Linked DNA regions of Lichenicola cladoniae. The protein of the gene in region 1 interacts with the protein of each later gene in a pairwise test. Links are inferred from orthologs where the notes say so. Each region holds a gene or a part of one and is shown in the gene's direction. Other genes may lie near its edges.

What was found.
Region 2: the proteins of dnaQ (region 1) and dnaE interact in binary tests that used the Escherichia coli proteins (3 or more experiments, as listed by UniProt). The link is inferred for Lichenicola cladoniae from one-to-one orthologs.
Region 3: the proteins of dnaQ (region 1) and HN018_RS04825 interact in binary tests that used the Escherichia coli proteins (3 or more experiments, as listed by UniProt). The link is inferred for Lichenicola cladoniae from one-to-one orthologs.

What each region holds. Positions count from the first base shown.
Region 1 is NZ_CP053708.1:3,105,506-3,108,651, reverse strand. Bases 94-3,092 are described here. They hold dnaQ (DNA polymerase III subunit epsilon), read left to right. Parts: upstream 94-1,255; coding sequence 1,256-1,930; downstream 1,931-3,092. Other genes in these bases: HN018_RS14160 (diguanylate cyclase domain-containing protein), read right to left, coding at 2,365-3,092; HN018_RS14165 (hypothetical protein), read right to left, coding at 1,944-2,267; coaE (dephospho-CoA kinase), read left to right, coding at 654-1,259; HN018_RS14180 (shikimate dehydrogenase), read left to right, coding at 94-654. Also shown: more of HN018_RS14180, read left to right, coding at 1-93; more of HN018_RS14160, read right to left, coding at 3,093-3,146. UniProt on the Escherichia coli protein: DNA polymerase III is a complex, multichain enzyme responsible for most of the replicative synthesis in bacteria. The epsilon subunit contain the editing function and is a proofreading 3'-5' exonuclease.
Region 2 is NZ_CP053708.1:2,381,979-2,386,139, reverse strand. The notes cover bases 1-4,014. They hold dnaE (DNA polymerase III subunit alpha), read left to right. Parts: upstream 1-343; coding sequence 344-3,814; downstream 3,815-4,014. Other genes in these bases: HN018_RS11065 (oxidoreductase), read right to left, coding at 3,919-4,014; HN018_RS11075 (DNA topoisomerase IB), read left to right, coding at 1-325. Outside these bases: more of HN018_RS11065, read right to left, coding at 4,015-4,161. UniProt on the Escherichia coli protein: DNA polymerase III is a complex, multichain enzyme responsible for most of the replicative synthesis in bacteria. This DNA polymerase also exhibits 3' to 5' exonuclease activity. The alpha chain is the DNA polymerase catalytic subunit.
Region 3 is NZ_CP053708.1:1,066,037-1,069,118, forward strand. What follows is about bases 1-2,935. They hold HN018_RS04825 (DNA polymerase III subunit gamma/tau), read left to right. Parts: upstream 1-409; coding sequence 410-2,461; downstream 2,462-2,935. Other genes in these bases: nudC (NAD(+) diphosphatase), read right to left, coding at 1-183; HN018_RS04830 (YbaB/EbfC family nucleoid-associated protein), read left to right, coding at 2,487-2,810; recR (recombination mediator RecR), read left to right, coding at 2,821-2,935. Also shown: more of recR, read left to right, coding at 2,936-3,082. UniProt on the Escherichia coli protein: Part of the beta sliding clamp loading complex, which hydrolyzes ATP to load the beta clamp onto primed DNA to form the DNA replication pre-initiation complex.

The sequences.
Region 1 (3,146 bases):
ACCATTCCGCACAAGCAGGAGGCGTTCGCGCTGAGCGACGTGCTCTCGCCCGCCGCCCGGCGCTGTGGAGCCGTCAACACGCTGGTGTTCGGGCCGGATGGCCTGCTGCACGGCGACAACAGCGACGGCCAGGGATTCCTGGACAGCCTGCGCGCGGCCGGGGTCGATCCTGCCGCGGGCCCGGCGTTGCTGCTTGGCGCGGGTGGTGCTGCACGCGCGATCGCCGCGTCGCTGCAGGCCGAGGGCGTCGCCGTGCATCTCGCCAACCGGACCCGGGACCGCGCGGATGCGCTGGCGGCCTCGCTGACGGACGGATGCAATCCGGTGCGTGTCCTGGACTGGGCATCGCGCGACATCGCCCTCGGGGAACAGTCGCTGCTGGTGAACACCACGTCGCTCGGCATGGGGGATGCGGCCTTGCCGTGCAGCCTCGACCATGCGGCTCCGGGGCTGGTGGTCACCGATATCGTGTATGCGCCGCGGGTCACGCCGCTGCTGTCCCTGGCGCGGGCGGGCGGTCTCGTCACGGTCGAGGGGCTGGGGATGCTGCTTCATCAGGCACGCATCGGGTTCGCTGCCTGGTTCGGGGTCGATCCGGCAGTGGATGCCAGCCTGTTCGACTTCGTGTCGGCCGATCCCGTCCCTGGTCCCTGATGAAGATCATCGGCCTGACCGGTGGCATCGGCATGGGCAAATCGACTGCCGCCGCCGCCATGCGCCGGGCCGGGCTGCCGGTGTTCGATGCGGATGCCGAGGTGCACGCCCTGCAGGCGCCGGGCGGCCAGGCGGTGCCGGCGATCGCGCGCCTGATCCCCGATGCGGTGCGGGACGGACGGATCGATCGTGCCGTCCTGCGCCGGGCGGTGATCGCGGACGCGTCGCTGTTCACGAAGCTGGAGCGGATCATGCATCCGCTGGTCCGGGCGTCTCAGGCCCGGTTTCTCGGGCGTGCCCGCCGGGCCGGGCGGTGCTGGGCGGTGCTCGATATCCCGCTGCTGTTCGAGCGCGGCGGTTACCGGGCGTGCGACCTGGTCGTGGTGGTGTCGGCGCCGCGAGCCCTGCAGCTGCAGCGCGTCCGCCGGCGACGCGGGATGAGCGAGGCCGAGGCGCTGGCCCTGATCGCCCGGCAGATGCCCGATGCGGAAAAGCGCCGCCGCGCGGACCTGGTCATCAGCACCGGGCTGTCCCGCTGGCACAGCCTCAGGCAGATAAGGCGCATGATGACGAACCTGACCGACCCGGAAACAACAACGCCATGATGCGCGCGATCCTGTTCGACACGGAAACCACCGGGCTCAACCCATTGACCGGCGACCGGGTGATCGAGATCGCGGCGCTGGAGCTGGTCGGGGACCTGCCGACCGGGCGGCACTACCATGTGCTGATCGACCCGGAACGCGACATCCCGGAGGAGGCGTCGCGTGTACACGGCTACACCCGTGCGCACCTGCTCGGACAGAAGAAGTTCCACGAGGTGGCGGAGGCGTTCCTCGAGTTCATCGGTGACGACATGCTGATCGCGCATAACGCGCGGTTCGATTTCGGCTTCATGAATGCCGAGTTCGCGCGTCTGGACATGCCCGCGCTGCCTTTGGCGCGGATGATCGATACGCTGGACATGGCCCGGATCCGCTTTCCCGGCCTGCCGAACAGCCTGGACTCGCTGTGCCGGCGGTTCGCGATCGACCTCGCCGAGCGCACGACCCACAACGCGCTGCTCGACTGCAAGCTGCTGGCGCAGGTCTATGTCGAGCTCATGGGCGGGCGGCAGCGCGGGCTCGAGCTGGCGCGGGAGGAGGGGGGATCGTCGTCGATCTCCTACGCGCTGTCCCGGACCCGTCAGCCACGCCCGATCGTGCCCACGCCGGCCGAACTGGAAGCGCATGCGGCCTTCGTCGCCCAGTTGAAGCTGCCGGTCTGGCTGGACTGATCGCCGGCGCGGCTCATCGCTGGTTGCCGTCCGCCTCGGCCGGCCCGAGCCAGGTCGGGTGGCGGCGTTCGATCCAGGCCAGGGAACGGCCGGTCGCGCGTTTCAGCCAGGGAATGTCCTCGGCCAGCAGCACGATGCCCAGCGGCAGCATCCAGAGCCCGAACACCGGCAGGATCGCGAGAAAGCCGCCCGCGATCAGCAGCAGGCCGGCCGGGATGCGCACGACGAGGTTGGCGGGGCGGCGGAGCCACTCGATCCATCGCCCGACACGCGCCGGCAGCCGGCCGATCAGACGTCGTAGCCGCCGTTCGCGCGCGTCATCCTCGGTCTCGGCCATGTCGGTCATCCTGTAGCGGTATCGGTAGCAGGAAGAACGACCGCACGGTTCCGCATGTTGCGTGTCGTATCATGACAGGCATCAGACCGATGCCGCTCTACAGGCCAGTGCGCTGATCCGGACGAGGCTCGTTCTCGTTTGCGTAGGTGATCGCCCATTTCAACTCGTCGTTGAAGACCCGGTAGTTGTCGCGGCCGGTATTCTTTGCGGAGTACATCGCCAGGTCCACGTTCCGTAGCAACGTGTCGGTGTCGCCATGGCCGACCTGCATGCCCGCCGCGCCGATGCTGACCGACATCAGGACGGTCACGTGGCCGACCTGGTAGGGTATGCGCGCGGTCCGCAGGATCGACCCGCAGAGGGCGTCGATATCCTGTCCGGAGTCCTGGTCGGGGATCAGCATCGCGAACTCGTCGCCGCCGAAGCGGGCGGCCTCGCCGCCAAGACGGCGCGCGCACTCCCCGATCCGCTTGCCGAAGATCCACAGGACCTCGTCGCCGGTCTGGTGGCCGTGCACGTCGTTTACCCGTTTGAAATGGTCGAGGTCGATAAACAGGACGACCCCGTTCTTTCCGGCCCGAACGCAACCAGCCAGGTGCTTCTTGAACAATTGACGATTCATCAGCGTGGTCAGCGGGTCGTGGGTCGCCGCGTGCTCGAGGTTGCTGGTCAGCTGCGCGAGCCGTCGCGACGTCCGGAGCTTCTCGCCGAGTGCGTTGCTCGCCGGCAACGCGGACAGCAACAGCGACAGCAGGTACGGCTGCAGCATGTTCTCGCGCATGAGTTGCCCATCGGGGGATAGCAGGGCGATCGGCCCGAGATTATGCGCCGTCATCGCGGAGACGAATATCGAGACGACCAGCACGGAGGTGAGGACCC
Region 2 (4,161 bases), 720 kb from region 1 along the record:
GTTTGAGCAGTTCGACAGCGAGGCGAAGGCCAAGAAGAACGTGCTGCGGGCGATCGAGACCGTGGCCAAGCTGCTCGGCAACACGCCGGCGATCTGCCGCAAATGCTACATACATCCCAGGATTTTCGATGGCTACATGGATGGCTCGCTGGCCGAGGCGCTGAGAGCACGCGTGGAAGCGGCCCTGGCGCCCGAGAGCCGCGCCCAGACCGGGCTGACTGCCGAGGAGGTCGCTGTGATGGCGTTCCTCAGCCGCACCCTCGACCACATCGCGGATCAGGGCACCGTCCCGACTCGGGCGCTGGAGGCTGCAGGGGCGCTCTAGGGGTGATAAACTTAGCCCATGTCGCACGCTGATTTCGTTCATCTCCGGGTCCATTCGGCCTACTCGCTGAGCCAGGGGGCGATCCAGGTTCCGGAGATCGCGGCGCTGGCGCGGGCCGCCGGTATGCCGGCGGTGGCGATCACCGACAGCGGTAACATGTTCGGGGCGCTCGAATTTTCGCAGTACTGCACGGCCAAGGGCGTGCAGCCGATCATCGGCTGCCAGATCACCCTGATGGCCGACGCCGTATCGCTGGCGGACGGGCTGCAGATCGGCGGCTCGCAGGCGGCGGGGCCCGGGCGTGGCACCACGGCGTCGGAACCGCTGGTGCTGCTGGCGCAGGACCGGGTCGGGCTGGCCAATCTGCAGCATCTGTCGTCGATCGGGTTCCTCGAGAGCGATCCGTCCGATCCATGCGTGACGATCGGGACGCTCTGCGCCCATTCCGAAGGGCTGATCCTGCTGACCGGCGGTGGTCGTGGGCCGTTGGCGCGGCTGTTGGCGGATGGTCAGCAGGATGCGGCGCGGCGGCTTCTGGAGACGCTGGCGCTGGCGTTTCCGGGCCGGATCGCGGTCGAGCTGCAGCGGCATGGCCTGGCGATCGAGAAGACGATCGAGCCCGGGCTGATCGAGCTGGCGGACGAGCTCGGGTTGCCGCTGGTGGCGACCAACGAGGTATTCTTCCCGAGGCCCGAGATGCACGAGGCGCATGACGCGCTGATCTGTATCGCGCAGGGACGCACGGTGGCCGAGCGGGAGCGCTGGCGGGTCTCGCCGGAGCAGTGGTTCAAGCCGCCGGCGATGATGCGCGAGCTGTTCGCGGACCTGCCCGAGGCCTGCGACAATACGCTGGCGATTGCCCGGCGGTGCGCGGTGATGTCCGAGACGCGCAAGCCGCTGCTGCCGGTGTGTCCGAAGGTCCGCGAGGGCAGCACCGAGGACCAGACGCTGAGGGCGATGGCCGAGGAAGGCCTCGAACTGCGGCTCGAGAAGCTCGGGGCGGACGTCGATACCTGCACGCGCTATCGCGAGCGGCTGGCATTCGAGCTCAATGTCATCGCGGACATGGGCTTCCCCGGCTACTTCATGATCGTGGCCGACTTCATCCAGTGGGCCAAGGCGCACGACATTCCGGTGGGGCCGGGGCGTGGGTCCGGCGCCGGGTCGCTGGCCGCGTGGGCACTGACCATCACCGATATCGATCCGCTGCCGTTCAACCTGCTGTTCGAGCGGTTCCTGAACCCCGAGCGCGTGTCGATGCCGGATTTCGACATCGATTTCTGCCAGGACCGGCGCGACGAGGTGATCGCCTACGTTCGTCGCGAATACGGCGCGGACCGTGTCGCGCAAATCATCACCTTCGGAAAGCTGCAGGCGCGCGCGGCCGTGCGTGACGTCGGCCGCGTGCTGGCGTTGCCGTACGGGCTGGTCAACAAGGTTTGTGAGCTGATCCCTAACAATCCGGCCAAGCCGGTGACGCTGAAGCAGGCGATCGATGGCGAGACCCGGTTGCAGGAGATGCGCGACCAGGATGAGGGCGTGCGCCGGCTGATGGAGATCGCGCTGCAGCTCGAGGGGCTGTACCGGCACGCCAGCACGCATGCGGCCGGCGTGGTGATCGGCGATCGCAAGCTGGTCGAGCTGGTGCCGCTGTATCGCGATCCCAAGAGCGACATGCTGGTCACGCAGTACAACATGAAGTTCGTCGAGCAGGCCGGGCTGGTGAAGTTCGACTTCCTCGGCCTGACGACGCTGACGATCCTGCAGCGCGGCGTGCAGATGCTGGCGAAGCTCGGCGTCGTGGTCGATCTGTCAATGCTGCCGCTGGACGATGCGCGGACGTACGCGATGCTGGCGCGCGGCGATACCGCTGGCGTGTTCCAGTTCGAAGGTGCCGGCATGCGGGACGTGCTGCGCCAGATGCGGCCGACCCGGATCGAGGATCTGATCGCGGCGGGCGCCTTGTACCGTCCTGGGCCGATGGCGAATATTCCCGATTATTGCCGGCGCAAGCACGGGGAAAAATGGGAAGCGCCGCACGAGGAGATCCGCGGTATCTTGGAAGAGACCTATGGGATCATGGTCTATCAGGAACAGGTCATGCAGATCGCCCAGAAGATGGCGGGCTACAGCCTGGGTGCGGCCGACATGCTGCGCCGTGCGATGGGCAAGAAGATCCGCTCCGAGATGGATACGCAGCGGGCCATTTTTACCGACGGTGCGATGGCACGCGGGATCAGCTCGGACAAGGCGGTCGAGGTGTTCGAGCTGATGGCGAAGTTCGCCGACTATGGCTTCAACAAGTCGCATGCGGCGGCCTATGCGCTGGTGTCGTACCAAACGGCTTGGATGAAGGCCAATCATCCGGTCGCGTTCCTGGCGGCGTGCATGTCGCTGGCGCGGGAAAAGACCGACAAGCTGGCGGCGCTGCGACAGGAAGCGGAGCGGCTCGGGATCAAGGTGCTGCCGCCGGACATCAACCGGTCCGGGGCGGATTTCACCGTCGAAGTCGCCGAGGACGGCACCCAGTCGATCCGGTATGCGCTCGCGGCGGTCAAGAAGGTCGGACTGGCGGCGATGCAGGCGCTGGAGACGCTGCGGAATGGCACGGTGTTTTCCGACCTGGCGGATTTCGCGCAGCGGGCGGACCCGAAGCAGCTGAACAAGATGCAGATCGAGAACCTGGCCAAGGCGGGAGCCTTCGACAGCCTGGATGACAACCGGGCCCGGGTGTTCGGGGCGGCGGAAACCATCCTGCGGCGGGCGCAGGCCCAGGCGGAGGAAGCGTCCAGCGGGCAGATCGGGCTGTTCGGCGGCACAGCCCGCCGGGAAACGCTGCGCCTACCGACCGGGCCGGACTGGCCGGGGATCGAGCGGCTCGGGCTGGAGGCGGACGCGATCGGCTTCCACCTGACCGCGCATCCGCTCGACGGCTATGCCTCGCTGCTGCGGCGGCTGGGGGCGGTGAAGGCGAATGCGATCGAGGCGGCCGGGCAGGCGGGGATCGGCCGGGTCAAGATCGCCGGGTGCGTCATCGACCGGAAGGAGCGGCCGACCCGCACCGGAACCAAGATGGCCTGGGTCCGGCTGTCCGATGCCTCGGGCAGTTGCGAGGTGACGTTCTTCAGCGAGGTGCTGGCCCGAACCCGCGACGTGCTGGTGACTGGGCAGGCGGTACTGGTCACCGCCGACATCCGCATGGAAGGCGAGATGCTGCGGGTGACCGCGCAGGATGCGATCTCGCTGGACAAGGCGGCCGCCGAGGACAAGGCGGAGATGCGGATCTGGGTGGATCGGCCGGCAGCGATCGACGAGATCCGCGTGGTGCTCGGCAAGGTGAAGGGCGGCCGCGGCAAGGTGGTGGTCCTGCCGTGCCTGGACGACACGCAGGATGTCGAACTGACCTTGCCGGACGCCTACATGGTCACGCCGAAGCTTGCGGAGACGCTGAAGCTGGTGGTCGGCGTCCGGTATGTCGAGGAGCGGTAGCCGACGGAGCGGAACACCTGTTTGCGGTCCGTGATCGGGTTCTAGCCCGCATTGCAAATTACCCGACGTCGCTGTCGCCGGGTGATCTGCAGGCGTGTCGGCTTCTACTTCTTCTGGAACTTCGTGCTCCGGGTCAGGTCTTCCCACGTGTCCAGATCACGCTTCAGGTCGACGATTTTTTGCCGGATCTGGTCGAGCGCATCACCGCCGATTACCAGGTGTAGCGGCGGCAAAGCTGCCTCGATCGCGGTGATGATCGCCTGCGCGCCAAGAACCGGGTCATTCTCCTGCTTGCCGTGCGCTGCGAATACGTTGTCGCGCGCCTTGCCGGCCGTATCGGCATAAGC
Region 3 (3,082 bases), 2.0 Mb from region 1 along the record:
GCGGATGCTGTCCGGCGCGAGCCGCTCCATCAGGTGCCGACCGCGCCAGAACGGCAGCAGGCGGCGTACGGGATCGGCGAGATAGCCCGCGATCGCATCCTCGTCCGCGCGCGAATTGGCGGCGCGGTCGATCCTGCTGCCGGCGTAGAAATTAACGATGGGCGAGAGCCTGTCGCCTGCCATAAATGCCTCCGATGACCGCCCCGACCTGTTCGATCCGAAGCAGTCCGCTTCTCGTCGCCGCCTCTTGTCGCCGCCTCTTGTCGCCCATGGGGGCAACCGTGTTAAGGTCCGATCGGGAGGTCGGCAGCGGACGGGCGTCTTGCCAACCCGGTCAGGTCCGGAAGGAAGCAGCCGCAGTGAGTTTCCGCTCGGGTCGTTCGTTCGGCCTCCCACCAATCTGATGCACATGTCATCCAGCGACAACTCCGACCCTCGGGATACCGACGAGCACGGCATGGACGGTGCCTCGGGCCTGCCGGAGCCGCCACCCGCCGAAGGGCCCGGCCTGTTCGGCGATACGCTGGCGCCCCCACGGGCAGCACCGGCTCAGCCCGTCGCCATTGCAGCTTTAGCCCCGAAAACCCCCTATCGCGTCCTTGCGCGCACCTATCGCCCCGCCCGGTTCGACGACCTGATCGGCCAGGAGGCGATGGTGCGCATCCTGCGGCGCGCCTTCGCCGTCGAACGTGTCGCGCATGCCTTCATGCTCACCGGCGTGCGCGGCGTCGGCAAGACCACCACCGCCCGCATCATCGCCCGCGCCCTGAACTGCATCGGCGTGGATGGCACCGGCGGGCCTACTGCCGATCCGTGCGGGGTCTGCGCCAACTGCACCGCCATCCTCGCCGACCGGCACCCGGACGTGCTGGAAATGGATGCCGCGTCCCGGACCGGCATCGACGACGTGCGCGAGATCATCGAGGCGACCCGGTTCCGGCCGATGCAGGCGCGGATGAAGGTATTCATCATCGACGAGGTGCACATGCTGTCGCGCAACGCGTTCAACGCGTTGCTGAAAACCCTGGAGGAGCCTCCCGCCCAGGTCACCTTCATCTTCGCCACCACCGAATTGCGCAAGGTGCCGGTGACGGTGCTGTCGCGCTGCCAGCGCTTCGACCTACGCCGCGTCTCGCAGTCCGAGCTGTCGGCGCATTTCGCGGTGATCGCGGCCAAGGAAGGTGCGTCGATTACCGCCGAAGCCCTGGCGCTGATCGCCCGCGCCGCCGACGGTTCGGTGCGGGACGGGCTCTCGCTGCTGGACCAGGCGATCGCCCAGGGTGGCGACGGCAGTGACGATGGAACCGGCGACGGCACCATTCGCGCCGACCGGGTCGCGGACATGCTGGGACTGGCCGATCGCGGCCTGGTGTTCGACCTGCTCGACGCGGTGATGGCAGGCAAGCCGGCCGACGCGCTGGCGATCACCGATCAGGCGCATGCGCGCGGTGCCGATCTCGGACTGATGCTGGCCGACCTGCTCGAGCTGATCCACACCGTGTCGCGCCTGAAGGCGTTGCCGGCCCTGCGCACCAGCGGCGACTTGCCGGAAACCGAACGTGTGCGCGGAGCCGCCCTGGCGGATGCGCTGCCGGTGCCGGTGCTGGGACGGACCTGGCAGATGTTGCTGAAGGGCGTGGCCGAGGTCGAGACCGCGCCGGACCGCCGCGAGGCCGCCGAGATGGTGCTGATCCGGCTGTGCCATGTCGCCGACCTGCCGCCGCCCGGCGACCTCGTTCGCCAGTTGCAGGCAGAACAATCCTCTGGACACCGTGCCCCGCCGGCGCCGTTGGGACAGTCCAACCCCGGCCCGACGCTCCGTTCAGTGACCGGCGGCGGTGCCGCGCGGGCGCCCGCCCCGGAGCTGGACCGGGAGCCGGACCAGGACCGAATGGCGGCCCCGATGGCCGAGACCGTCGCCCCGCCGGTCGAGATGTCGGCACCTCCACCGCCCTCGCTCAAGAGCTGGCGCGAGGTGGTGGCCTTCATCGCCACCCGGCGCGAGGCGATGCTGCACGGGCATCTGCGCCATTGCGCCCATCTGGTCAGGTTCGCCGCCCCGGTGATCGAGCTCAGGCTGGAACCGCAGGCGCCGCGCGACCTTGCCCAGCGCCTGGCAAAGCTGCTCAGCGACGCGACCGCCACGCGCTGGACCATCGCCGTGGTCCGCGAGGCCGGCGAGCCGACGCTGGCCGAGCAGTCGGATGCGCTGGACATCACCCGGAGCCAGATGGCGGAAGCCCATCCGCTGGTGCAGGCGATCATGGCGGCGTTTCCGGGTGCCAGGCTCGGTGCGGTCAACGATGCGACGCTCGACGAATACGGACTGCCGCCGGAACCGATCGTTGCCCAGTCTCTACTCAACGACGCCGACGCTCCCGATATGGAGTTCGCACCGCTCGATTCGGAGCCGGTCGGGCTCGACGATCTCGACAACGAGGTCGGGCTTCCCGATCCATGACACGCGTTTTCAAGGACCACAGCGCATGAAGAACCTCGCAGGCCTGATGAAGCAGGCATCGCAGATGCAGGCCAAGATGGAAGAGATGCAGGCCGGTCTTGCCACTCTCGAAATCGAGGGTGCTGCCGGCGCCGGGATGGTGTCCGTGACGCTTACCGGCAAGGGCGACCTCAAGCGCATCCGCATCGATCCTAAGCTGGCCGATCCCGCGGAGATGGAAATGCTTGAGGACCTGATCATCGCGGCGCATGCGGAAGCCCGCCGTCATCTCGAGGTCCGTACGGGCGCCGAGATGGAGAAGGTGACCGGTGGGCTGAACCTGCCGGCCGGCATGAAACTGCCGTTCTGACGCGCTCCCGATGGGCGGGCCGGAAATCGAGCGGCTGATCGAGCTGTTGGCGAGACTGCCGGGGCTTGGCCCGCGCAGCGCACGGCGTGCGGCGCTGACCCTGTTGCGTCAGCCGCGCACCCGGCTGCTGCCGCTGGCGACGGCCATGGAGCAGGCGGCCAACAGCGTGCGCACCTGCGACGCGTGCGGCAATCTGGACAGCCGCAACCCGTGCTCCATCTGCGCCGACGAGCACCGCGACCACTCGATGGTCTGCGTGGTCGAAGGCGTCG